DNA from 3 places in the Streptomyces sp. NPDC032822 genome. Region 3 is predicted to be linked to each of the others. Evidence: riboswitches for the same ligand, from Rfam matches in the RefSeq annotation. Region 3 holds a riboswitch; each other region holds the start of a gene.
The links. Region 3 has a riboswitch for cobalamin ahead of ACZ5VD_RS23160 (cobalamin biosynthesis protein). Riboswitches for the same ligand answer to the same signal wherever they lie in the genome.
Positions count from the first base shown of each region.

Region 1: another riboswitch for cobalamin. It lies ahead of metE (5-methyltetrahydropteroyltriglutamate--homocysteine S-methyltransferase); the one in region 3 lies ahead of ACZ5VD_RS23160 (cobalamin biosynthesis protein).
Region 2: another riboswitch for cobalamin. It lies ahead of ACZ5VD_RS21440 (ribonucleoside-diphosphate reductase subunit alpha); the one in region 3 lies ahead of ACZ5VD_RS23160 (cobalamin biosynthesis protein).

Region 1 is NZ_JBVIOL010000005.1:556,437-563,842, forward strand. It holds gene ACZ5VD_RS17965 (phytase) at 1-158, opposite strand, end outside; gene ACZ5VD_RS17970 (Fur family transcriptional regulator) at 394-837, shown strand; gene katG (catalase/peroxidase HPI) at 920-3,136, shown strand; partial or broken gene ACZ5VD_RS17980 (short-chain fatty acyl-CoA regulator family protein) at 3,231-3,512, opposite strand; partial or broken gene ACZ5VD_RS17985 (3-hydroxyacyl-CoA dehydrogenase family protein) at 3,508-3,657, shown strand; cobalamin riboswitch at 3,760-3,957, shown strand; gene metE (5-methyltetrahydropteroyltriglutamate--homocysteine S-methyltransferase) at 4,136-6,454, shown strand; gene ACZ5VD_RS17995 (SDR family oxidoreductase) at 6,721-7,406, shown strand, end outside.
Region 2 is NZ_JBVIOL010000007.1:193,982-201,387, forward strand. It holds gene ACZ5VD_RS21420 (carbon starvation CstA family protein) at 1-1,567, shown strand, start outside; gene ACZ5VD_RS21425 (YbdD/YjiX family protein) at 1,584-1,739, shown strand; gene ACZ5VD_RS21430 (DUF3311 domain-containing protein) at 1,879-2,133, shown strand; gene mctP (monocarboxylate uptake permease MctP) at 2,130-3,755, shown strand; cobalamin riboswitch at 3,926-4,054, shown strand; gene ACZ5VD_RS21440 (ribonucleoside-diphosphate reductase subunit alpha) at 4,180-6,600, shown strand; gene ACZ5VD_RS21445 (ribonucleotide-diphosphate reductase subunit beta) at 6,600-7,406, shown strand, end outside.
Region 3 is NZ_JBVIOL010000008.1:58,645-66,050, reverse strand. It holds gene cobN (cobaltochelatase subunit CobN) at 1-2,796, opposite strand, end outside; gene ACZ5VD_RS23165 (cobyric acid synthase) at 2,793-4,304, opposite strand; gene ACZ5VD_RS23160 (cobalamin biosynthesis protein) at 4,301-5,242, opposite strand; cobalamin riboswitch at 5,344-5,483, opposite strand; gene ACZ5VD_RS23155 (hypothetical protein) at 5,620-5,841, opposite strand; gene ACZ5VD_RS23150 (inorganic phosphate transporter) at 5,884-7,140, opposite strand; gene ACZ5VD_RS23145 (lysozyme) at 7,294-7,406, opposite strand, start outside.

The DNA of each region.
Region 1 (7,406 bases), on a different contig from region 3:
TCGCCGCCGGCCTCGTCGTCGTAGAGGGCGGCGGTCTCGCGGGCGGCGGTCACCACCGGCAGGTCGGCGGGGCTCGCGGGGGCCGTCGCGAGGAGGGTCGTCAGGACGGTGCCCGAGGCGAGAAGTGCGGCTCTTCGCGCGGTGCGGGGCGTTCTCACAGGCGCTTCCTTACCGTCGAGTGTGTCGTCGGATGCGGCTTCGGTTCCGGCTTCGGCCGTGACTTCGGCCGTGACTTCGGTTGCGGCTTCGGCCGTGTCAAGGACATGCCGATAGTGCGGGAGAAAGCTTGCCGACAGAAGAACGCGAGCCGTCGGGCCCTCAACCTGCGCGACACCTAACCTGTACCGTTCCTTTTCTTGAACCATTCGTCTTTGTGGGGGTAGGTTGGGGGCCATGACTGCACCCCAGCTCCCGACCACTGCCGAGGAGCTTCGCGGTGCCGGCCTGCGGGTGACGGCTGCCCGGGTCGCGCTGCTGGAGACCGTCCGGGGCGGTGACCACCTCGGTGTCGAGGCCATCGCCTCCGGAGTGCGCGACCGGGTGGGCCACATATCGCTGCAAGCGGTGTACGAGGCCCTCCACGCGCTCACCGCCGCGAGGCTCGTACGCCGTATCGAACCGCCGGGGAGCCCGGCCCGGTTCGAGGGACGGGTCGGGGACAACCACCACCACCTCGTATGCCGGTCGTGCGGTGTCGTCGCCGACGTCGACTGCGCGGTCGGCCACGCCCCCTGCCTGACCGCGTCCCAGGACCACGGCTTCGCCGTCGACGAGGCCGAGGTCATCTACTGGGGCCTGTGCCCCGCCTGTTCCACCGCTTCCTCCCCCAGTTCGTGAAGTAGTTCGTGAAGTAGTTCGTTAACCAGCCCCACAGCCCGTTCCCGAGCTTGTGATCCACCCCGTTCGGAAGGATTCCCCCATGACCGAGAACCATGACGCGATCGTCACGGACCCGAAGCCGGAGGAGACGGGAGGCTGCCCGGTCGCGCACGGCCGCGCCGCGCACCCGACCCAGGGCGGCGGAAACCGCCAGTGGTGGCCGGAGCGGCTCAACCTGAAGATCCTCGCCAAGGACCCCGTCGTGGCGAACCCGCTCGGTGCGGACTTCGACTACGCCGCGGCGTTCGAGGCCCTGGACCTGGCGGCTGTGAAACAGGACATCGCCGAGGTGCTGACCACCTCGCAGGACTGGTGGCCCGCCGACTTCGGCAACTACGGCCCGCTGATGATCCGCATGGCCTGGCACAGCGCCGGCACCTACCGCATCAGCGACGGCCGCGGTGGCGGTGGCCGCGGGCAGCAGCGCTTCGCGCCCCTGAACAGCTGGCCGGACAACGGCAACCTCGACAAGGCCCGCCGTCTGCTGTGGCCGGTCAAGAAGAAGTACGGCCAGTCCATCTCCTGGGCCGACCTCATGATCCTCACGGGCAATGTCGCGCTGGAGACGATGGGCTTCGAGACCTTCGGCTTCGCCGGCGGCCGCGCGGACGTCTGGGAGGCCGACGAGGACGTGTACTGGGGCCCGGAGACCACCTGGCTCGACGACCAGCGCTACACGGGCGACCGTGAGCTGGAGAACCCGCTCGGCGCGGTCCAGATGGGCCTCATCTACGTCAACCCCGAGGGCCCCAACGGCAACCCGGACCCGCTGGCCGCGGCCCGCGACATCCGCGAGACGTTCCGCCGCATGGCGATGAACGACGAGGAGACCGTCGCCCTCATCGCCGGTGGTCACACCTTCGGCAAGACCCACGGCGCCGGTCCGGCGGACAACGTCGGCGACGACCCCGAGGCCGCCTCCATCGAGCAGCAGGGCCTGGGCTGGAGGTCCACCTACGGCACCGGCAAGGCCGGCGACGCCATCACCAGTGGTCTGGAGGTCACCTGGACCACCAAGCCCACCCAGTGGAGCAACGACTTCTTCGACATCCTCTTCGGCTACGAGTGGGAGCTCACCCAGAGCCCGGCCGGCGCCAACCAGTGGATGGCCAAGGACTCCGAGGCGATCATCCCCGACGCGCACGACGCGTCGAAGAAGAAGCTCCCGACGATGCTCACCACCGACCTGTCGCTGCGCTTCGACCCGATCTACGGTGAGATCTCGCGCCGCTTCCACGAGAACCCGGCCGAGTTCGCGGACGCCTTCGCCCGCGCCTGGTACAAGCTGACCCACCGTGACCTGGGCCCGAAGTCCCTGTACCTCGGCGCCGAGGTCCCGGCGGAGACCCTGCTGTGGCAGGACCCGCTGCCGGAGGCCGAGGGCGAGGTCATCGACGCCGGTGACATCGCGGCCCTCAAGGCCAAGCTCCTCGACTCGGGGCTGACCGTCTCGCAGCTGGTGTCCACCGCGTGGGCGTCGGCCTCCACCCACCGCGGCAGCGACAAGCGCGGCGGCGCCAACGGTGCCCGCGTCCGCCTGGAGCCGCAGCGCGGCTGGGAGGTCAACAACCCGGACGAGCTGGCCCAGGTGCTGCGCGTCCTGGAGGGCGTCCAGCAGGAGTTCAACTCCGGCGCGAAGAAGGTCTCCCTGGCCGACCTGATCGTCCTCGGTGGTGCCGCCGCCGTGGAGAAGGCCGCCAAGGACGCCGGTCACGTGGTCGAGGTCCCGTTCACGCCGGGCCGGGTGGACGCCTCGCAGGAGCAGACGGACGTCGAGTCGTTCGCCGCGCTGGAGCCGACCGCCGACGGGTTCCGCAACTACCTCGGCAAGGGCAACCGCCTGCCGGCCGAGTACCTGCTGCTCGACAAGGCGAACCTGCTCACCCTGAGCGCCCCCGAGCTGACCGTCCTCGTCGGCGGTCTGCGTGTCCTGGGCGCCAACCACGGGCAGTCCTCGCACGGCGTCTTCACCGACACCCCCGGGGTCCTGACGAACGACTTCTTCGTCAACCTGCTCGACCTGGGGACGACGTGGAGCTCGACCTCGCAGGACCAGACGGTCTTCGAGGGCCGTGACGCCGCCACCGGCGACGTCAAGTGGACCGGCACCCGTGCCGACCTCGTCTTCGGCTCCAACTCCGAGCTGCGCGCCCTCGCCGAGGTCTACGCGAGTGACGACGCGAAGGCGAAGTTCGTGAACGACTTCGTCGCCGCCTGGGCCAAGGTCGCGGACCTGGACCGGTTCGACCTCGTCTGATCCTGATCACGGGTGCTGCCCGGGCCGGCCTCTGTGGGCCGGCCCGGGCAGCACCTTTTTCCGGCCGCTCGCAGGCCTGCGCGGCGGGCCCGGTTCAGCGGTCCGCCACCGGATACGGGACGAACGTGCTGCTGTGCTGGTCGATCCGGAGCGGCCGGCCGAGGGGCGGGGCCGCGCGCTGGGGGCATTCGAGGCGTTCGCAGACGCGGCAGCCCATGCCGATGGGGGTGGCGGCGGAGGCGTTGTCGAGGTCGAGGCCGTCGGAGTAGACGAGCCGGTGCGCGTGGCGGATCTCGCAGCCCAGGCCGATGGCGAAGGTCTTGCCGGGTTCGCCCCAGCCGCCGCGGTGGCGGGTGAGTGCGCGGGCCGTCCTGGACACCCTCGGCGCGATCGCGGAATCCTTGTACGAGGAGTTCAAGGAGCCGCTCCACGCCCCGCCCCCGTTGCTCCAACGGATGTTCCAGGCAGGGCTGTTGGGGCGCAAGAGCGGCCGGGGATTCCACGTGTACGACCAGGACTGAGGGGCCCGGCCGGCGCGGGCACCCGCCGCGTGTCCCATCTCACGGTCCGCCATGTGAGCGGAGTTCTCCGTGCCGAGGCGGCGCCCCCTAGGCTGGCCGACGCAGCTGGTTCGCCCCGTCCGCCAGACGGGATGCGTCGTAAGAGGGAACCCGGTGGGAATCCGGGACTGCCCCGCAGCGGTGAGCGGGAACGACCGCCGTCATACGCACTGGGTCCGGTGAACAGGGCCTGGGAAGCGACGGCCAGTAGGTGTCCTCCGTACGGAGGGCGTGCCCGCGAGTCCGAAGACCTGCCCGTTGCCCGCGCGCGATCCCTCGTGCGCGGACATCCCGGTGGCCTCGTGGGCGGGTCGGCGTACCTATCGGGCGGACGATCGCGCGCTGTACCGCGCGGAACGAGGTCCGTCCGGTTCGTCACCCCTTCGCGCCCGCGTCCCGTCCCGGGATTCCAGGGAGATATCTCGCGAAGGAGATTTCCGTGACAGCGAAGCCCGCAGCCGCGGCAGCACGGGCCACCGTGTACGGCTACCCCCGCCAGGGACAGCACCGGGAACTGAAGAAGGCGATCGAGGGCTACTGGAAGGGCCGCGTCGACGCCGGCACCCTCCGGTCCACCGCGGCCGGCCTGCGCCGGACGAACTGGTCGCAGCTGGCCGAGGCCGGCATCCACGAGGTTCCCACCGGCGACTTCTCGTACTACGACCATGTCCTGGACACCAGTGTCATGGTCGGCGCGATCCCCGCCCGCCACCGCGCCGCCGTCGAAGCGGACGCCCTGGACGGCTACTTCGCGATGGCCCGCGGCACCCAGGACGTGGCGCCGCTGGAGATGACCAAGTGGTTCGACACCAACTACCACTATCTGGTACCGGAGTTGGGCCCGGACACCGTGTTCGCGGCGGACTCCGGCAAGCAGGTCGCCGAGCTCCGTGAAGCCCTCGCCCTCGGTCTCACCGCCCGCCCGGTCCTTGTCGGCCCGGTCACCTACCTCCTGCTCGCCAAGCCCGCGCCCGGTGTGGCCGCCGACTTCGACCCGCTGACGCTCCTCGACCGGCTGCTGCCCGTCTACGCCGAGGTCGTCGCCGACCTGCGCGCGGCGGGCGCCGAGTGGGTGCAGCTGGACGAACCGGCCCTCGTCCAGGACCGCACACCGGCCGAGCTGAACGCGGCCACCCGCGCCTACCGCGACCTCGGCACCCGCACCGACCGACCGAAGCTGCTGGTCGCCTCCTACTTCGACCGGCTCGGCGACGCCCTGCCGGTACTGGCCAAGGCCCCGGTCGAGGGGCTCGCCCTCGACTTCACCGAGGCCGCCGCGGCCAACCTCGACGCGCTCGCCGCCGTGGGCGGACTGCCCGGAAAGCGCCTGGTCGCCGGTGTGGTCAACGGGCGCAACATCTGGGTCAACGACCTCTCGGCGTCCCTCGCCACGCTCGGCACGCTACTCGGGCTCGCCGACCGGGTCGACGTGGCCGCCTCCTGCTCACTGCTCCACGTCCCGATCGACACCGCGGCCGAGCGGGACGTCGAGCCGCAGATCCTGCGCTGGCTCGCCTTCGCCCGGCAGAAGACCGCCGAGATCGTCACCCTCGCCAAGGGCCTCGCCGACGGCACCGACACCATCACCGGCGAACTCGCCGCCAACCGGGCCGACCTGGCCTCCCGCGCGGCCTCCCCCCTCACCCGCGACCCCGCCGTCCGGGCCCGCGCCGCCGCCGTCACGGACACCGACGCCCGCCGCTCCCGGCCGTACGCCGAGCGGGCCACCGCCCAGCGCGACCGCCTCGGCCTGCCCCTGCTCCCGACCACCACCATCGGCTCCTTCCCCCAGACCACCGAACTGCGTACCGCCCGCGCGGACCTGAGGGCGGGCCGGATCGACACGGCCGGCTACGAGGAGCGCATCAGGGCCGAGATCGGCGAGGTGATCTCCTTCCAGGAGAAGACCGGCCTCGACGTCCTCGTGCACGGCGAGCCCGAACGCAACGACATGGTCCAGTACTTCGCCGAACAGCTCACCGGCTACCTCGCCACGCAGCACGGCTGGGTCCAGTCCTACGGCACCCGTTACGTCCGCCCGCCGATCCTGGCCGGCGACATCTCCCGCCCCGAACCGATGACGGTGCGCTGGACGACGTACGCCCAGTCGCTCACCGCCAAGCCCGTCAAGGGCATGCTCACCGGGCCGGTCACCATGCTCGCCTGGTCCTTCGTCCGCGACGACCAGCCCCTCGGCGACACCGCCCGCCAGGTCGCCCTCGCCCTGCGCGACGAGGTCGGCGACCTGGAGGCGGCCGGGACCTCGGTCATCCAGGTCGACGAACCCGCCCTGCGCGAGACCCTGCCGCTACGGGCCGCCGACCATCCGGCGTACCTGGCGTGGGCCACCGAGGCCTTCCGCCTCAGCACCGGCGGTGTACGCCCGGACACCCAGATCCACACCCACATGTGCTACGCCGAGTTCGGCGACGTCGTCCAGGCCATCGACGACCTCGACGCCGACGTCATCAGCCTGGAGGCCGCCCGCTCCCACATGCAGGTCGCCCGCGAACTCGCCGCCCACGGCTACCCGCGCGAGGCCGGCCCCGGCGTGTACGACATCCACTCCCCGCGCGTACCGAGCACGGACGAGGCATCCGCCCTGCTGCGCAAGGGACTTGAGGCCATCCCCCCGGAGCGCCTCTGGGTCAACCCCGACTGCGGCCTGAAGACCCGCGCCTGGCCCGAGACCCGCGCATCCCTGGAGAACCTGGTCCTCGCGGCCCGGACGGTCCGCGAGGAACTGTCGGCGTCCTGACCGCCCCGACCTCCTGATCCGCACGACGACCGGTCGGGAGAGCGGGCGCGGTCCCGCTCTCCCGGCCGCCGGCCGACCGCCTCCGGGCCCTGCTCCTCGATCACCAGCCCCTTCGCCGCGAGCGGCGGCGCGAGACCGCGAAGGTCGACGACCGTCCGGCCCGCCCGCACCCCCCTCCCCGGCGGCCCGGCCGTACCGGGCATCCTGATCAGCACGCCGGTCGACACCGAGGCCGGTACTCCGATCAGCACCCCGGGGGTACGCGCATGAGCCACCCACTGTTCGACATCACCGGAGAGACCGCCCTGGTCACCGGCTCCAGCCGGGGCATCGGCAAGGCACTCGCCAAGGGCCTGCTGGAGGCCGGCTGCACGGTCGTCCTCAACGGCCGGAACGCCACGGCCCTGCGAGCGACCGCCACCGAACTCTCGGCCTCCTTCGGGGACCGGGTACGGACGGCCGCCTTCGACGTCACGGACTCGGCGGCCGTCACCGCCGGCATCGCCCGGGCCGAGGAGGAGAACGGGCCGATCGGCATCCTGGTGAACAACACGGGCGTCCAACACCGCCGCCCGTTCCTGGAGTTCACCGACGACGACTGGCACCGCCTGCTCGACACCAACCTCACCAGCGCCTTCCTCGTGGGGCGCGAAGTCGCCCGGCGCATGGCGCCCCGGGGCCGCGGCAAGATCGTCAACATCTGCTCGCTGCAGAGCGAGGCGGTCCGGCCCGGTATCGCCGCCTACTCCGCCACCAAGGGCGGCCTGAAGATGCTCACCAAGGGCATGTGCGCCGACCTGGGCCCGCTCGGCATCCAGGTCAACGGCATCGGCCCCGGCTACTTCGACACCGAACTCACCTCGGCCCTGGTCGCCGACGAGGAGTTCAGCGCCTGGGTCCGCAAGCGCACCCCGGCCGGCCGCTGGGGCGACGTCGACGACCTGGTGGGCGC
Region 2 (7,406 bases), on a different contig from region 3:
GCCCTGGGGCACCTTCTCCATCGCGATGACCGTCCCGATCGCCCTGCTGATGGGCTTCTACCTGCGGATCCTGCGGCCCGGCCGGGTCACCGAGGTCTCACTGATCGGCGTCGGACTGCTGCTGCTCGCGCTGGTCTCGGGCCGCTGGGTCGCCGAGTCGTCCTGGGCGGACACCTTCACGCTCGCGCCCTCCACCCTCGTCATCTGGCTGGTGGCGTACGGCTTCGTCGCCTCGATCCTGCCGGTGTGGATGCTGCTCGCGCCCCGCGACTACCTCTCCACCTTCATGAAGATCGGCACGATCATCCTGCTCGCGCTCGGTGTCGTCATCGCGCTGCCGACGCTGAGGATGGACCCGGTGACCGACTTCGCCTCCCGCGGCGACGGCCCGGTCTTCGCGGGCTCGCTCTTCCCGTTCGTCTTCATCACCATCGCCTGCGGCGCGCTCTCCGGCTTCCACGCGCTGATCTCCTCGGGTACGACACCGAAGATGATCCAGAAGGAGACGCAGGTCCGCATGATCGGCTACGGCTCCATGCTGATGGAGTCGTCGGTCGCGGTGATGGCGCTGATCGCGGCGAGCATCATCGACCCGGGCCTGTACTTCGCGATGAACGCCCCCGCGGGCGTGATCGGCACCACCGTCGAGAACGCCTCGCAGGTGGTGACCGGTTGGGGATACTCCATCACGCCCGCCGAACTCGCCCAGGCGGCGCGGGACGTCGAGGAGTCGACCCTGCTCTCCCGCACCGGCGGCGCGCCCACGCTCGCCGTCGGGGTGTCGCAGATCTTCTCCGAGGTGACCGGCGGGGGCCTCAAGGCCTTCTGGTATCACTTCGCGATCATGTTCGAGGCGCTGTTCATCCTGACCGCGCTGGACGCCGGCACCCGGGTCGGCCGGTTCATGCTCCAGGACATGCTGGGCAACGTCTACCGGCCCTTCCGGAACATCGGCTGGAAGCCCGGCCTGGTCGTCACCAGCGCGGTGGTGTGCGGGCTGTGGGGCTACTTCCTGTGGGTCGGCGTCCACGAACCCCTCGGCGGCATCAACCAGTTGTTCCCGATCTTCGGCATCTCCAACCAGTTGCTCGCGGCGGTCGCGCTGGCCGTCTGCACGACCCTGCTGGTGAAGTCCGGACGCCTGAAGTGGGCCTGGATCACCGGGGTTCCGCTCGCCTGGGACGCCACGGTCACCCTGACGGCGAGCTGGCAGAAGGTGTTCTCCGGTGACCCCAAGGTCGGCTTCTTCAAGCAACGGTCCGTGTTCCAGGACGCGATCGACCGGGGCGAGGTGCTGCCGCCCGCCAAGACCATGGACGACATGCACACCGTGGTCACCAACTCCACGGTGGACGGCGTCCTCGCGGCCGTCCTGGCGGTGCTGATCGTCATCGTGATCGCGGACGCGGCCCGGGTCTGTGTCCGGCACGTCCGGCGGCCCGCGCTCTCCACGCTCAGCGAGGCGCCCTACGTCGAGTCGAAGATCGTCGCTCCGGCCGGGCTGTTCCCGACCGGGAAGGAGAAGGAGGAGGAACGCCGTGCGGTCGGCACTTCTCCGGGCGTGTAGAGGAGTGCGCTGGTACATGCGGGAGCTGACCGACGAGTCGGCGTACGACCGCTATGTCGCGCACCTGCGCCGGGACCGTCCGGACGCGGCCGTGCCCTCCCGGCGCGACTTCGAGCGGATGCGCACGGACCGGCAGGAGGCGGACCCCCGGCAGGGGTTCCGCTGCTGCTGAAGGCCGGTCCGCGGTCGTACGGGGCGGACACAGAACCGCCACATACCGATATACGGACGAGGTCTTTCGCTTTCCCGACAGCGTCGCCTAGATTGCCTGCGCGTTACACAGGTGATCAGTGAGGGGACGGAGTCGCGGAATGTCGCAAGCGCCTGAAGTGAGACCACCGGTGGTGACACCGGTCCGCGTGGTCATCGCCCTCTGCCTCTTCGCACCCTTCGTGGCGATGCTGTGGGTCGGTTCCTACGCCAAGACCGATCCGGCCTTCATCGGTATCCCGTTCTTCTACTGGTACCAGATGGCGTGGGTGCTGATCTCCACGGCACTGACGATGATCGCGTACAAGCTGTGGCAGCGCGACCAGCGTGCCCGCAAGGGGGGTGCGTCCCAGTGAAGGACGGCGTGAACGGCGTCGCACTCGCCGTCTTCATCTTCTTCTTCGTGGCCGTCACGGTCATGGGCTTCCTCGCCGCGCGCTGGCGCAGGTCCGACGAGCAGAGCCTGGACGAATGGGGCCTGGGCGGCCGGTCGTTCGGCACCTGGGTCACCTGGTTCCTGCTCGGCGGCGACCTGTACACGGCGTACACCTTCGTCGCCGTACCGGCGGCGATCTACGCGGCGGGCGCGGCCGGCTTCTTCGCGGTGCCCTACACGATCCTGGTGTACCCGCTGATCTTCACGTTCCTGCCCCGCCTGTGGTCGGTCTCGCACAAGCACGGGTATGTGACGACCTCGGACTTCGTGCGCGGCCGGTTCGGCTCGAAGGGCCTGTCGCTGGCCGTGGCCGTCACCGGCATCCTCGCGACCATGCCGTACATCGCGCTCCAACTGGTCGGCATCCAGGCCGTCCTGGACGTGATGGGCGTCGGCGGCGGCGAGGACACCAACTGGTTCGTCAAGGACCTCCCGCTGCTGATCGCCTTCGGTGTGCTGGCCGCGTACACGTACTCCTCGGGGCTGCGTGCGCCCGCGCTGATCGCGTTCGTGAAGGACACGCTGATCTACATCGTCATCGCGGTGGCGATCATCTACATCCCGATCAAGCTGGGCGGCTTCGACGAGATCTTCGCCAAGGCGGGCGAGGCGTACAGCCAGACCAACCCGGCGACGGGCGCGCCACGCGGTGCGCTGGTACCGGGCGAGGCGGGGCAGTGGACGTACGCCACACTGGCGTTGGGCTCGGCCCTCGCGCTCTTCATGTACCCGCACTCGATCACGGCGACGCTGTCCAGCCGCAGCCGTGAGGTGATCCGCCGCAACACCACCATCCTGCCGCTGTACTCGCTGATGCTCGGTCTGCTGGCGCTGCTGGGCTTCATGGCCATCGCGGCCGGGATCAAGGTCAGCAACGGGCAGTTGGCGATCCCGCAGCTGTTCGAGACGATGTTCCCGGACTGGTTCGCGGGCGTGGCCTTCGCGGCCATCGGCATCGGTGCGCTGGTGCCGGCGGCGATCATGTCGATCGCCGCCGCGAACCTCTTCACCCGCAACATCTACAAGGACTTCATCAAGCCGGACGCGACGCCCGAGCAGGAGATGAAGGTCTCCAAGCTGGTCTCGCTCCTGGTGAAGGTCGGCGCGCTGGCCTTCGTCCTCACCATGGACAAGACGGTCGCCATCAACTTCCAGCTCCTCGGCGGCATCTGGATCCTGCAGACCTTCCCGGCCCTGGTCGGCGGTCTGTTCACCCGCTGGTTCCACCGCTGGGCCCTGCTGGCGGGCTGGGCGGTCGGCATGGTCTACGGCACGGTCGCCGCGTACGGCGTCGCCTCGCCGACGCAGAAGCACTTCGGCGGCTCGTCGAAGGAGATCCCCGGCATCGGTGAGATCGGCTACATCGGCCTGACGGCGTTCGTCCTCAACCTGGTGGTGACGGTGGTCCTCACCTTCGTCCTGAAGGCCCTCAAGGCCCCGGACGGCATCGACGAGACGTCCCCGCAGGACTACACGGCGGACGCCGGCGACCCCGGCGTCGAGGTGGAGCTGCCCCCGGCCACGGCGGGCACCACGCACTGAGCCGTACGCCACGACCACGGGCCGCCGGAGCGATCCGGCGGCCCGTGGTCGTGTGTCCCGGTATTGGGTGCCGTGTCTCGGCGGCATCACGCTCCTCATCTGCCAGTTGACGCTCTGAAACCAGCGCGACACAACATATGGGGGTGCTGTCCCCACCCGGCACAAGATGTATGCTCGTGCTCGCTGTCGTCGCAGGGGAATCCGGTGCGAATCCGGAACTGTCCCGCAACGGTGTACTCATGCGCGCATATGCGTGTATGGGAGTCAGTCCGAGGACCTGCCGACAGCGCGCCCGGCCACCAGGCCCGGGTGCCATGACGTCCGGGCCTCGCGGAATGGGCCGGTGGACGCGACGCCGTGTGCGGTCGTGCGCTGCCCCCTGCCCTCCTTGAGGCCCCCCGTGCCGAGCGAGGGAGAGCCCCACGTGACCATCGCGCCAGCAGACCCGGCTTCAGTCGTCGAGACGATCGACGCCGTCGAGGTCGCCGAGGTCGTCCAGGCCATCGAGGCGGGGACCGACGGTCCCGGAACCGCGTTGCTGCGGACCCTGACCGAGCTGACCGCCGACCTCCCCGACGCCGACCCCGGCCGGGTCGCCGCCGCCGCGCTGCGCGGCCGGTCCGCGCGGGCGGACGAGTCGGAGCTGCGCGAGCTGGCCACCGAGGCCGCCGCCGGCCTGATCTCCGAGGACCCCGCCTACTCGCGGCTCGCGGCCCGCCTGCTGACGATCAGCATCCGCGCCGAGGCCGCCTCCCAGGGCGTCACGTCCTTCACGGAGTCGGTCGTGGTGGGCCACGGCGAGGGTCTCATCGCGGACCGTACGGCCGAGTTCGCGCGGGTCCACGCCGCACGCCTGGACACGCTGGTCGACCGGCAGGCGGACGACCGCTTCGGGTACTTCGGTCTGCGCACGCTGCACAGCCGCTATCTGCTCCGGCACCCCATCACCCGGCGGGTGATCGAGACGCCCCAGTACTTCATGCTGCGGGTGGCGTGCGGTCTGGCCGAGGACGACAGCACCCGCGCCCTGGACGAGGTCGCGGCCCTGTACCGGCTCATGAGCCGCCTCGACTACCTCCCCTCCTCCCCCACCCTCTTCAACTCCGGCACCCGGCACCCCCAGATGTCGTCCTGCTACCTCCTCGACTCCCCGCTGGACGAGCTGGACTCCATCTACGGCCGCTACCACCAGGTCGCCCGGCTCTCCAAGCACGCCGGCGGCATCGGCATCGCGTACTCCCGCGTCCGCTCCCGCGGTTCGCTGATCCGCGGCACCAACGGGCACTCCAACGGCATCGTGCCGTTCCTGAAGACCCTCGACGCCTCGGTCGCCGCCGTGAACCAGGGCGGCCGGCGCAAGGGCGCGGCGGCGGTCTACCTGGAGACCTGGCACTCCGACATCGAGGAGTTCCTGGAGCTGCGCGACAACACCGGTGAGGACGCCCGGCGTACGCACAACCTGAACCTCGCGCACTGGATCCCGGACGAGTTCATGCGCCGGGTGAACGCCGACGCGCCGTGGTCGCTGTTCTCGCCCGCCGACGTGCCCGAACTGGTCGACCTGTGGGGCGAGGAGTTCGACGCGGCGTACCGCAAGGCGGAGGCCGAGGGGCTCGCGAAGAAGACGATCCCGGCCCGCGACCTGTACGGCCGCATGATGCGCACCCTCGCGCAGACCGGCAACGGCTGGATGACCTTCAAGGACGCCGCCAACCGCACCGCCAACCAGACGGCCGAGCCGGGGCACGTCGTGCACTCCTCCAACCTCTGCACGGAGATCCTGGAGGTCACGGACGACGGGGAGACCGCGGTCTGCAACCTGGGGTCGGTGAACCTCGGCGCCTTCGTGGACCCGATTCGCCGGGACATCGACTGGGAGCGCCTGGACGAGACGGTCCGCACGGCCGTCACCTTCCTCGACCGGGTCGTCGACATCAACTTCTACCCGACCGAGCAGGCCGGCCGTTCCAACGCCAAGTGGCGCCCGGTGGGCCTGGGCGCGATGGGCCTCCAGGACGTCTTCTTCCAGCTGCGGCTGCCCTTCGACTCGCCCGAGGCGAAGGCACTGTCCACACGGATCGCCGAGCGCATCATGCTCGCCGCCTACGAGGCCTCCGCCGACCTCGCCGAGCGCAACGGCCCGCTGCCGGCCTGGGAGAAGACGCGTACCGCCAGGGGTGTGCTGCACCCCGACCACTACGGCGTCGAGCAGACCTGGCCCGAGCGCTGGGCGGCACTGCGGACCCGGATCGCCTCGACGGGCCTGCGCAACTCGCTGCTGCTCGCCATCGCCCCGACCGCCACCATCGCGTCGATCGCCGGCGTGTACGAGTGCATCGAGCCGCAGGTGTCCAACCTGTTCAAGCGGGAGACGCTGTCCGGCGAGTTCCTCCAGGTCAACTCGTACCTGGTGAAGGAGCTGAAGGCGCTGGGCGTCTGGGACTCCCGCAGCCGTGAGGCGCTGCGCGAGTCGGGCGGTTCGGTGCAGGGCTTCGCCTGGATCCCCGAGGACGTACGGGCGTTGTACCGCACGGCGTGGGAGATCCCGCAGCGCGGCCTGATCGACATGGCGGCGGCCAGGACCCCCTACCTCGACCAGTCCCAGTCCCTGAACCTGTTCCTGGAGACGCCGACCATCGGCAAGCTCTCCTCGATGTACGCGTACGCCTGGAAGTCGGGCCTGAAGACGACGTACTACCTGCGCTCGCGCCCGGCGACCCGGATCGCCCGTGCCGCACAGGCCCAGGCCCAGCCCGAGAACACCCTCCCGGTACAGCAGGCCGTCGACCCCGAGGCCGTCGCCTGCTCCCTTGAGAACCCCGAGTCCTGCGAGGCCTGCCAGTAATGACCAGCGAAGCCAAGAACCTTCTCGACCCGGGCTTCGAGCTGACCCTCCGCCCGATGCGCTACCCGGACTTCTACGAGCGCTACCGGGACGCGATCAAGAACACCTGGACCGTCGAGGAGGTCGACCTCCACTCGGACGTCTCCGACCTGGCGAAGCTGTCCGAGGGCGAGCAGCACATGATCGGCCGGCTGGTCGCGTTCTTCGCGACGGGCGACTCGATCGTGGCGAACAACCTCGTGCTGACGCTGTACAAGCACATCAACTCCCCGGAGGCGCGCCTGTATCTGTCGCGCCAGCTGTTCGAGGAGGCCGTCCACGTCCAGTTCTATCTGACGCTCCTGGACACCTATCTCCCCGACCCGGAGGACCGGTCGGCGGCCTTCGACGCGGTGGAGAACATCCCCTCCATCCGCGAGAAGGCGGAGTTCTGCTTCAAGTGGATCAACGAGGTCGAGAAGCTGGACAGTCTGCAGACGCAGGCCGACCGCCGCCGTTTCCTCCTCAACCTGATCTGCTTCGCCGCGTGCATCGAGGGCCTGTTCTTCTACGGCGCCTTCGCGTACGTCTACTGGTTCCGCAGCCGGGGTCTGCTGCACGGCCTCGCCACCGGCACCAACTGGGTGTTCCGTGACGAGACCATGCACATGAGCTTCGCCTTCGAGGTGGTCGACACCGTCCGCAAGGAGGAGCCGGAGCTGTTCGACGACCTTCTTCAGCAGCAGGTCACCGACATGCTGAAGGAGGCCGTCGAGGCGGAGCTGCAGTTCGGGCGGGATCTGTGCGGTGAGGGCCTGCCGGGGATG
Region 3 (7,406 bases):
CGCGTCCCGGAAGAAGCCGGAGATGCGGACCGTGACATCGATGCGCGGCCGGCCGAGTTCGTCCAGCGGCACGACCTCGAAGCCGGTCACCCGGCGCGAGGCGTCGTCCCACACCGGGCGGCAGCCGAGCAGCGCCAGGATCTCGGCGATGTCGTCGCCCTGGGTGCGCATCGCGGAGGTGCCCCACACCGTCAGGCCGACGGACTTCGGGTAGTCGCCGGTGTCCTGGAGGTAGCGCTGGACCAGCGAGTCCGCGAGGGACTGCCCGACCTCCCAACTCAGCCGGGAGGGAATGGCCTTGGGGTCGACGGAGTAGAAGTTGCGCCCGGTCGGGAGCACGTTGACGAGCCCGCGGGTCGGCGAGCCGGAGGGGCCCGCCGGGACGTAACCGCCGTCCAGGGCCTTGAGGATGTGGTCGATCTCGTCGGTGGTCCTCGCCAGCCGCGGCACGACCTCGACGCAGGCGAACTCCAACACGGCGACGGCGTCGGGAAGTTCGGCGCCGATGACCTCACGGACCAGGGGCGCTGCCTCGGCGACCGCCCAGCCCCGCTCCTCCATGCCCTCGGCGAACCGCCGGCACAGCTGCTCCAGCAGGTCGATCGCGTCGGCGGCCGAACGGGCCGGCCCCGCGACGAGGTCCGTCAGCTCCACCGGCAGCTTCACCGGCGCGCCGGGCTCGGCCAGCAACTCCTTCTCCACCAGCCCGAAATGAGCCGCGAGACAGGCCCTGAGCCCCGGCAGCGCGTTCGCCTGCCCGCCCCACACCTGCGAGGCCCGCAGCACGGCCAGCACGAGGTTGACGCGCGGCTCGGCCTCCGGACCGCCGCCGAGGATGTGCAGCCCGTCGCGGATCTGCACGTCCTTGATCTCGCACAGATAGCCGTCGATGTGCATGACGAACTCGTCGAAGGCGTCGTCGTCGGGCTGGTCGTCGATGTGCAGGTCGTGGTGGAGCTCGGCCGCCTTCACCAGCGTCCAGATCTGCGCCCGCACGGCCGGGGCCTTCGTCGGGTCCAGGTCGGAGACGAGCGCGTACTCGTCGAGCAGCTGCTCCAGCTTGGCCAGGTCGCCGTAGGTGTCGGCGCGGGCCATCGGCGGCACCAGGTGGTCGACGACCGTGGCGTGCCCGCGCCGCTTGGCCTGGGTGCCCTCGCCGGGGTCGTTGACGATGAAGGGGTAGACGAGGGGGAGTTCACCGAGGACGGCGTCCGGCGCGCACCCGCCGCTCAGGCCGAGTCCCTTGCCCGGCAGCCACTCCATGGTGCCGTGCTTGCCCATGTGGACGATCGCGTCGGCGCCGAAGCTGTTGTCCAGCCAGCGGTAGGCCGCCATGTAGTGGTGCGACGGCGGCATGTCCGGGTCGTGGTAGATCGCGATCGGGTTCTCGCCGAAGCCGCGCGGCGGCTGGATCATCACGACGACGTTCCCGAACCGGAGGGAGGCGAGCACGATCTCGTCCCCGTCCACGTACAGGTTGCCCGGCGGCTCGCCCCAGGCCTCCAGCATGCCGTCCCGCAGTTGCGGGTCGAGCTTGTCGAACCACGCCCGGTAGTCGGCCAGCGGCACCCGCGCGGGCGCGGCGGCGAGCTGCTCCTCGGTGAGCCATTCGACGTCGTGGCCACCGGCGTTGATCAGCCGGTGGATCAACTCGTCCCCGTTGTCGGGGTGTCCCTCGACGACGTACCCGGCGTCCCGCAGCGCGTCCAGGACGCGGATCGCCGAGGCGGGCGTGTCCAGGCCGACCGCGTTGCCGACCCGCGAGTGCTTGGTCGGGTAGGCGGTGAAGACGAGCGCCAGCTTCTTGTCGGCGTTCGGCTTGTACCCGAGCCGCGCGTGCCGTACGGCGATCCCGGCGACCCGGGCGGCCCGCTCGGGGTCGGCGACGTACACCGGAACGTCGTCCGGGCCCTGCTCCTTGAAGGAGAAGGGGACCGTGATCAGCCGGCCGTCGAACTCGGGGATCGCGACCTGCATCGCCGCGTCCATGGGGGACAGGGCGGCGTCCGACGCGGACCAGGCGCTGTACGAGGAGGTGAGGCAGAGCCCCTGCAGCACGGGGATGTCGAGATCGGCCAGCGCCCCGATGTCCCAGGCCTCCTCGTCGCCGCCGGCCGACGCCTGCGAGGCGTGCGTGCCGCCGGCCGCGAGGACGGTGGCGACCAGAGCGTCTGCCCGGCCCAGGATCTCGTACAGCCCCGCGTCCGCGCCGCGCAGTGAACCGCAGTACACGGGAAGGGCGTTGGCGCCGCGCGCCTCGATCGCCTCGCACAGCGTGTCCACGAAGGCGGTGTTGCCGCTGAGTTCGTGGGCGCGGTAGAAGAGCACACCGACGGTCGGACGGCCGTCCTCAAGCACCCGCTCCCCGTGGACGCCGTACTCGGGCATCTTCAGCGGCTCGACGAAGCCCTCGCCCGTCAGCAGCACGGTGTCGGAGAGGAAGCGGGCCAGCTCGGTCAGGTTCTCCGGGCCGCCCTCGACGAGATAGCGCAGCGCCTCGGCGACGACACCCGCGGGCACGGACGACTCGGCCATCAACTCGGCGTCGGGCACGGTCTCGCCGCCCAGCAGGACGGTCGGGATGCCGGACGCCTTCAGCGCGGCGAGCCCGTCCTCCCAGGCCCGCTTGCCGCCCAGCAGACGGACGACGGCGAGGTCCGAGCCCTCGATCAGCCCGGGCAGTTCCTCCGCGACATCCACCCGGGTCGGATTGCCGATCCGGTAGGAGGCGCCGGAAGCGGCCCGGGCGGCCAGCAGATCCGTGTCGGCGGTGGACAACAACAACACTGTGCTCATGCGGGCGCTCCCGGTGGAATGAAAGGCAGTCCTTGCGGCGCGCCGGACTCGATGAGCCGCCACAGCGCGTCCGTGTCCGCGTGCTGTTCGATCAGGTCGCCGAGCCGGTCGAGCTGCTCCTCGCGCAGCGCGGCGAACGAGGTGTCGGGGGCCGGCACGAACCGGCGGCCCGCGGCGGCGGCCACCTCGCGCAGGAAGGCCCGCCGGAAGCCGTCGGATTCGAGGGAGCCGTGCCAGTGCGTGCCCCAGGTCTGCCCGACCCGGCAGCCGTCCAGGAAGGGGTCCCCGCCGTCGACCTCGGCGATGCCGTGATGGATCTCGTACCCCTCGACGGGTTCGCCGAGGGCCTCACCGACGGGCCGGGTGAGGGTCTTCTCGCGGGCGAACCGCACCCGCACGGGGAGGACCCCGAGCCCGTCCACATGGCCTCGACGGCTCTCCACGTCGTCCTCGATGTGCTCGCCGAGGACCTGGAAGCCGCCGCAGATGCCGAGGACGGGCCGCTGTTCGGCGGCCCTGCGGACCAGGGCGTCGGCGAGCCCCCGCTCCCGCAGCCACTCCAGGGCACGGACGGTTCCCCGGGTCCCCGGGACGACGACGAGATCAGCGTCGGCCAGTTCCTCCGCCCGGTCCACGAACCGCACGACGACACCCGGCTCGGCGGCCAGCGCGTCCACGTCCGTGAAGTTGGACATCAGCGGAACCGCGCAGACGGCGACCCGCAGGACGTCCTCGCCGACCGGAGGCGCCACGGTCGACTCCCGGACCGTGCCCCGCAGGGAGACCCGCAGCCCGTCCTCCTCGTCGATGCCGAGCCCGTGCCGAAAGGGCAGGACGCCGTACGTCTGCCGTCCGGTGAGGCCGTGCAGCATCTCCAGCCCCGGCTCCAGCAGGGACACATCGCCCCGGAACTTGTTGACGAGGAACCCGGCGACCAGCGCCTGGTCCTCGGGGGAGAGCAGGGCGACGGTCCCGAAGAAGGAGGCGAAGACGCCACCGCGGTCGATGTCGCCGACGACGAGCACCGGCAGCCCGGCGTTCCGGGCGATGCCCATGTTGACGATGTCGGTCCGCCGGAGATTGATCTCGGCGGGACTTCCCGCCCCCTCACAGATCACCGCGTCATACGTGCCCCGCAACTCGGCGAGACAGTCGAGAACGGTCCCGAGAAGCCTCTGCTGCCGCCCGCCGTGATAGCCGCGGGCGCTGAGCTCCCCGACCGCCTTTCCCAACAGCACGACCTGGCTGCTCTGTTCACCGCCCGGCTTCAGCAGCACGGGATTCATCAGCGCGGTCGGCTCGATACGGCAGGCCTGCGCCTGCATGGCCTGCGCCCGCCCGATCTCGGCACCCTCCCGCGTCACGAACGAGTTGAGGGACATGTTCTGCGCCTTGAACGGCGCCACCTTCGCCCCCTGCCGCACCAGCCAACGGCAGATCCCGGCGGTGACGACGCTCTTGCCGGCGTCCGAGGTGGTCCCGGCGACGAGCAGTCCACCACCGGTCATGAGGCACGCCCCCGCGTCAGCAGCCGTGCGGCGACGCCCACGCCGAGCGTGAGCCAGCCGACGCGCCGCGACAGCCGTACGGCCCGTTCGATGTCGCAGGTCGCGACGGTGCGCCCCTCCTCGTTGAGGACCGGCCGGTGCTCGACCCGTCCCGCGTAGGACAGGGTCCCGCCGAGCCGTACGCCCAGCGCCCCCGCGAACGAGGCCTCCACGGGACCGGCGTTGGGGCTCGGATGCTTCGCCGCGTCGGCCCGCCAGGCCCGCACGGCACCTCGCGGATCCGGCCCCGCCACCGCGGCGAGCACGGCGGTCAGACGCGCCCCCGGCCACCCCGCGACATCGTCGGCGCGGGCGGAGGCCCACCCGTAGCGGCGGTACCGGGGCGACCTGTGCCCGACCATGGCGTCGAGGGTGTTCACGGCCCGGAAGCCGAGCAGCCCCGGTACGCCCCCGACAGCACCCCACACCAGCGCCCCGACCACCGCGTCGGAGGTGTTCTCGGCGACGGACTCGACGACCGCCCGGGCGATTCCGTCGGCGTCGAGGGCCTGCGGGTCCCGTCCGCACAGATGCGGCAGCCGGGCCCGTGCGGCGTCGACGTCCCCGGCCTCCAGGGCCCGCCCGACGGTCCGGGCCTCCCGGGCGAGCGACGTCCCTCCGACCACGGCCCAGGTGGCCGCGCCGGTCAGCGCGACGGAGGCGGCGGGGGAGCGGCGTACGGCACGGGCGGCCATCGCGCCGAGCGTGACGGCGCCACCGGCGCACACCACGGCGTGCAGCGCGCCCCACCCGCGGTGGTCCCGCCACAACACCCGTTCCACGGCGCCCGCGGCCCGCCCGAACAGGGCGACCGGATGCCCGCGGCGCGGATCGCCGAGCAGGAGGTCGCCGAGAAGGCCGGCGGCGGCGCCGTACGCGAAGACGCGATCGGCACGCATCGGCTCAGCCGACCGCGGTCACGGACAGGGCACCGGTGGTGAACGTCAAACGGCAGCCGCGCATGGCGATATGTCCTCACTCAGGGTGTCCACGCCCTGGTTCGACGAGATCGGCGGCGAGAGTTCCTGGCTCCCGGGGCTTTCTGCCCCGGTGACAGTGGCGGGACCGCGCCGGAATCGCACCGGCTTCCTCTCCTGCCGCCGTAGATGGCCCCGGCAGTCCACCACGGTGTTGGAAGGGCCGTCAACTTGCCGTTGACCTGCGAAGGGAGAGTGTGCTGAGACCCACACGCGGGTGGTCGCAGCCGTCACGGAAAGACGTGGGGTGCGGGACGGAGAACCGTCCAGCACCCCACGTGGTGTCCGGGTCGCGCGGGTCAGACGACGATCAGTGAGATCCCGTACGCCACCGCGGCCGCGCACGCCGCGAAGCACACGTACGCGCCGGTGACCGCGAGGGTGGCGGAGTCGCCCTGGGCCGTGGCCCGTTCGCGGCGCGACAGGCCCATGATGCCGAGGGTGAACAGGGCCACGAGGGCCACGGTGATCACGAGGCTGACGCCGAAGACGGAGCCGAGGGCCGCCCAGTCGATCTTCATGCTGCTTCTTCCTTCACGAGGGGAGGTGCCTGGGGGCCGGGCTCAGACGGTGGTCGCGGCCGGCGGGGCCGCGGGGTCGGTGGCGGTGGCGGCCGGGGCCGGGATCGTGGCCGTGAGGTCCTCGGTCACCGTGCCCGTGGGCGGCGGCGTCACGGCGGCGATCGCCGTGGTCACCACACCGGCCGGCTCCCCGCTCCCGTCGGTCTCGTTGACGTTGCTCGCGTCGATCACCTCGCGGCGGGAGACCTTCCAGATGGCCGCGCTGGAGGCGATCAGGAAGACCGCGACCAGGGCGGTGCCGAAGTCCCCGATCCTGGTCACGTACTCGGCGAGCGCGCCCACCAGGGCCGCGGCGGGCAGGGTCAGGCCCCACGCCACGAACATGCGGGTCGCCGTGGACCAGCGGACCACACCGCCCTTGCGGCCGAGGCCCGCGCCCATCACCGAACCGGAGACGGAGTGCGTGGTGGAGAGGGAGAAACCGAGGTGGGAGGAGGCCAGGATGACCGTGGCCGCGCTGGTCTGGGCGGCGAAGCCCTGCTGCGGCTGAAGGTCGGTCAGGCCCTTGCCCATGGTGCGGATGATGCGCCAGCCGCCGAGATAGGTGCCCAGCGCGATGGCCAGGCCCGCGGAGAGGATGACCCAGGTGGGCGGGTCGGAGTCGGGCGCGACGGCCCCGCCCGCGACCAGGGCGAGGGTGATGATGCCCATCGTCTTCTGGGCGTCGTTGGTGCCGTGGGCCAGCGAGACCAGGCCGGCGGAGGCGATCTGGCCGGTCCGGTAGCCCTTCGCGGCGGCCTTGCCGTCGGCCTTCTTGCCGAGGGAGTACGACAGTCGGGTGGCGAGCATCGCCGCGAGGCCCGCGACCAGCGGTGCCGCGATCGCGGGGATCAGCACCTTGGTGACCAGGACGTCACCGTGTACCGCGCCGGCGCCGGCCGAGGCGATGGTGGCGCCGATGAGGCCGCCCATGAGGGCGTGCGAGGAGCTGGAGGGGAGTCCGACCAGCCAGGTCAGCAGGTTCCAGAGGATCGCGCCGACCAGGGCGGCGAAGATGACCTCGGGACGGATGCCGGTCTCGTCGACGAGACCCTTGGAGATCGTGTTGGCGACCTCCACGGAGAGGAAGGCGCCTACAAGGTTCAGCACGGCGGACATGGCCACCGCGACCTTGGGCTTGAGCGCGCCGGTCGAGATGGTGGTGGCCATCGCGTTGGCGGTGTCGTGGAAACCGTTCGTGAAATCAAACGCGAGTGCGGTCACGACCACAATCGCGAGGATCAGCGAGAAGTTTTCCATTTACCCAGGCAATCGTTCGAGGTCATTGGCCGGATGAACGTAGGCAACCTGGATGAACGGAAGGTGAACTGAGCAGGGCCGCACGGTGTCCGGAGTCGATGGTTCTCGCACCGCTCTCTCCGACCTGCTCCGCACGGCCCCTGTGCGGCATGGTCAACTGCCTCTGGCGAACTTCCGCAGGCCGCTCGCGGACCCGTTGAAGAGATTCTGGTCACCCGGCAGACCGCCGCTGTTGTCGTACTGCCAGATCGTCCAGGACGACCAGC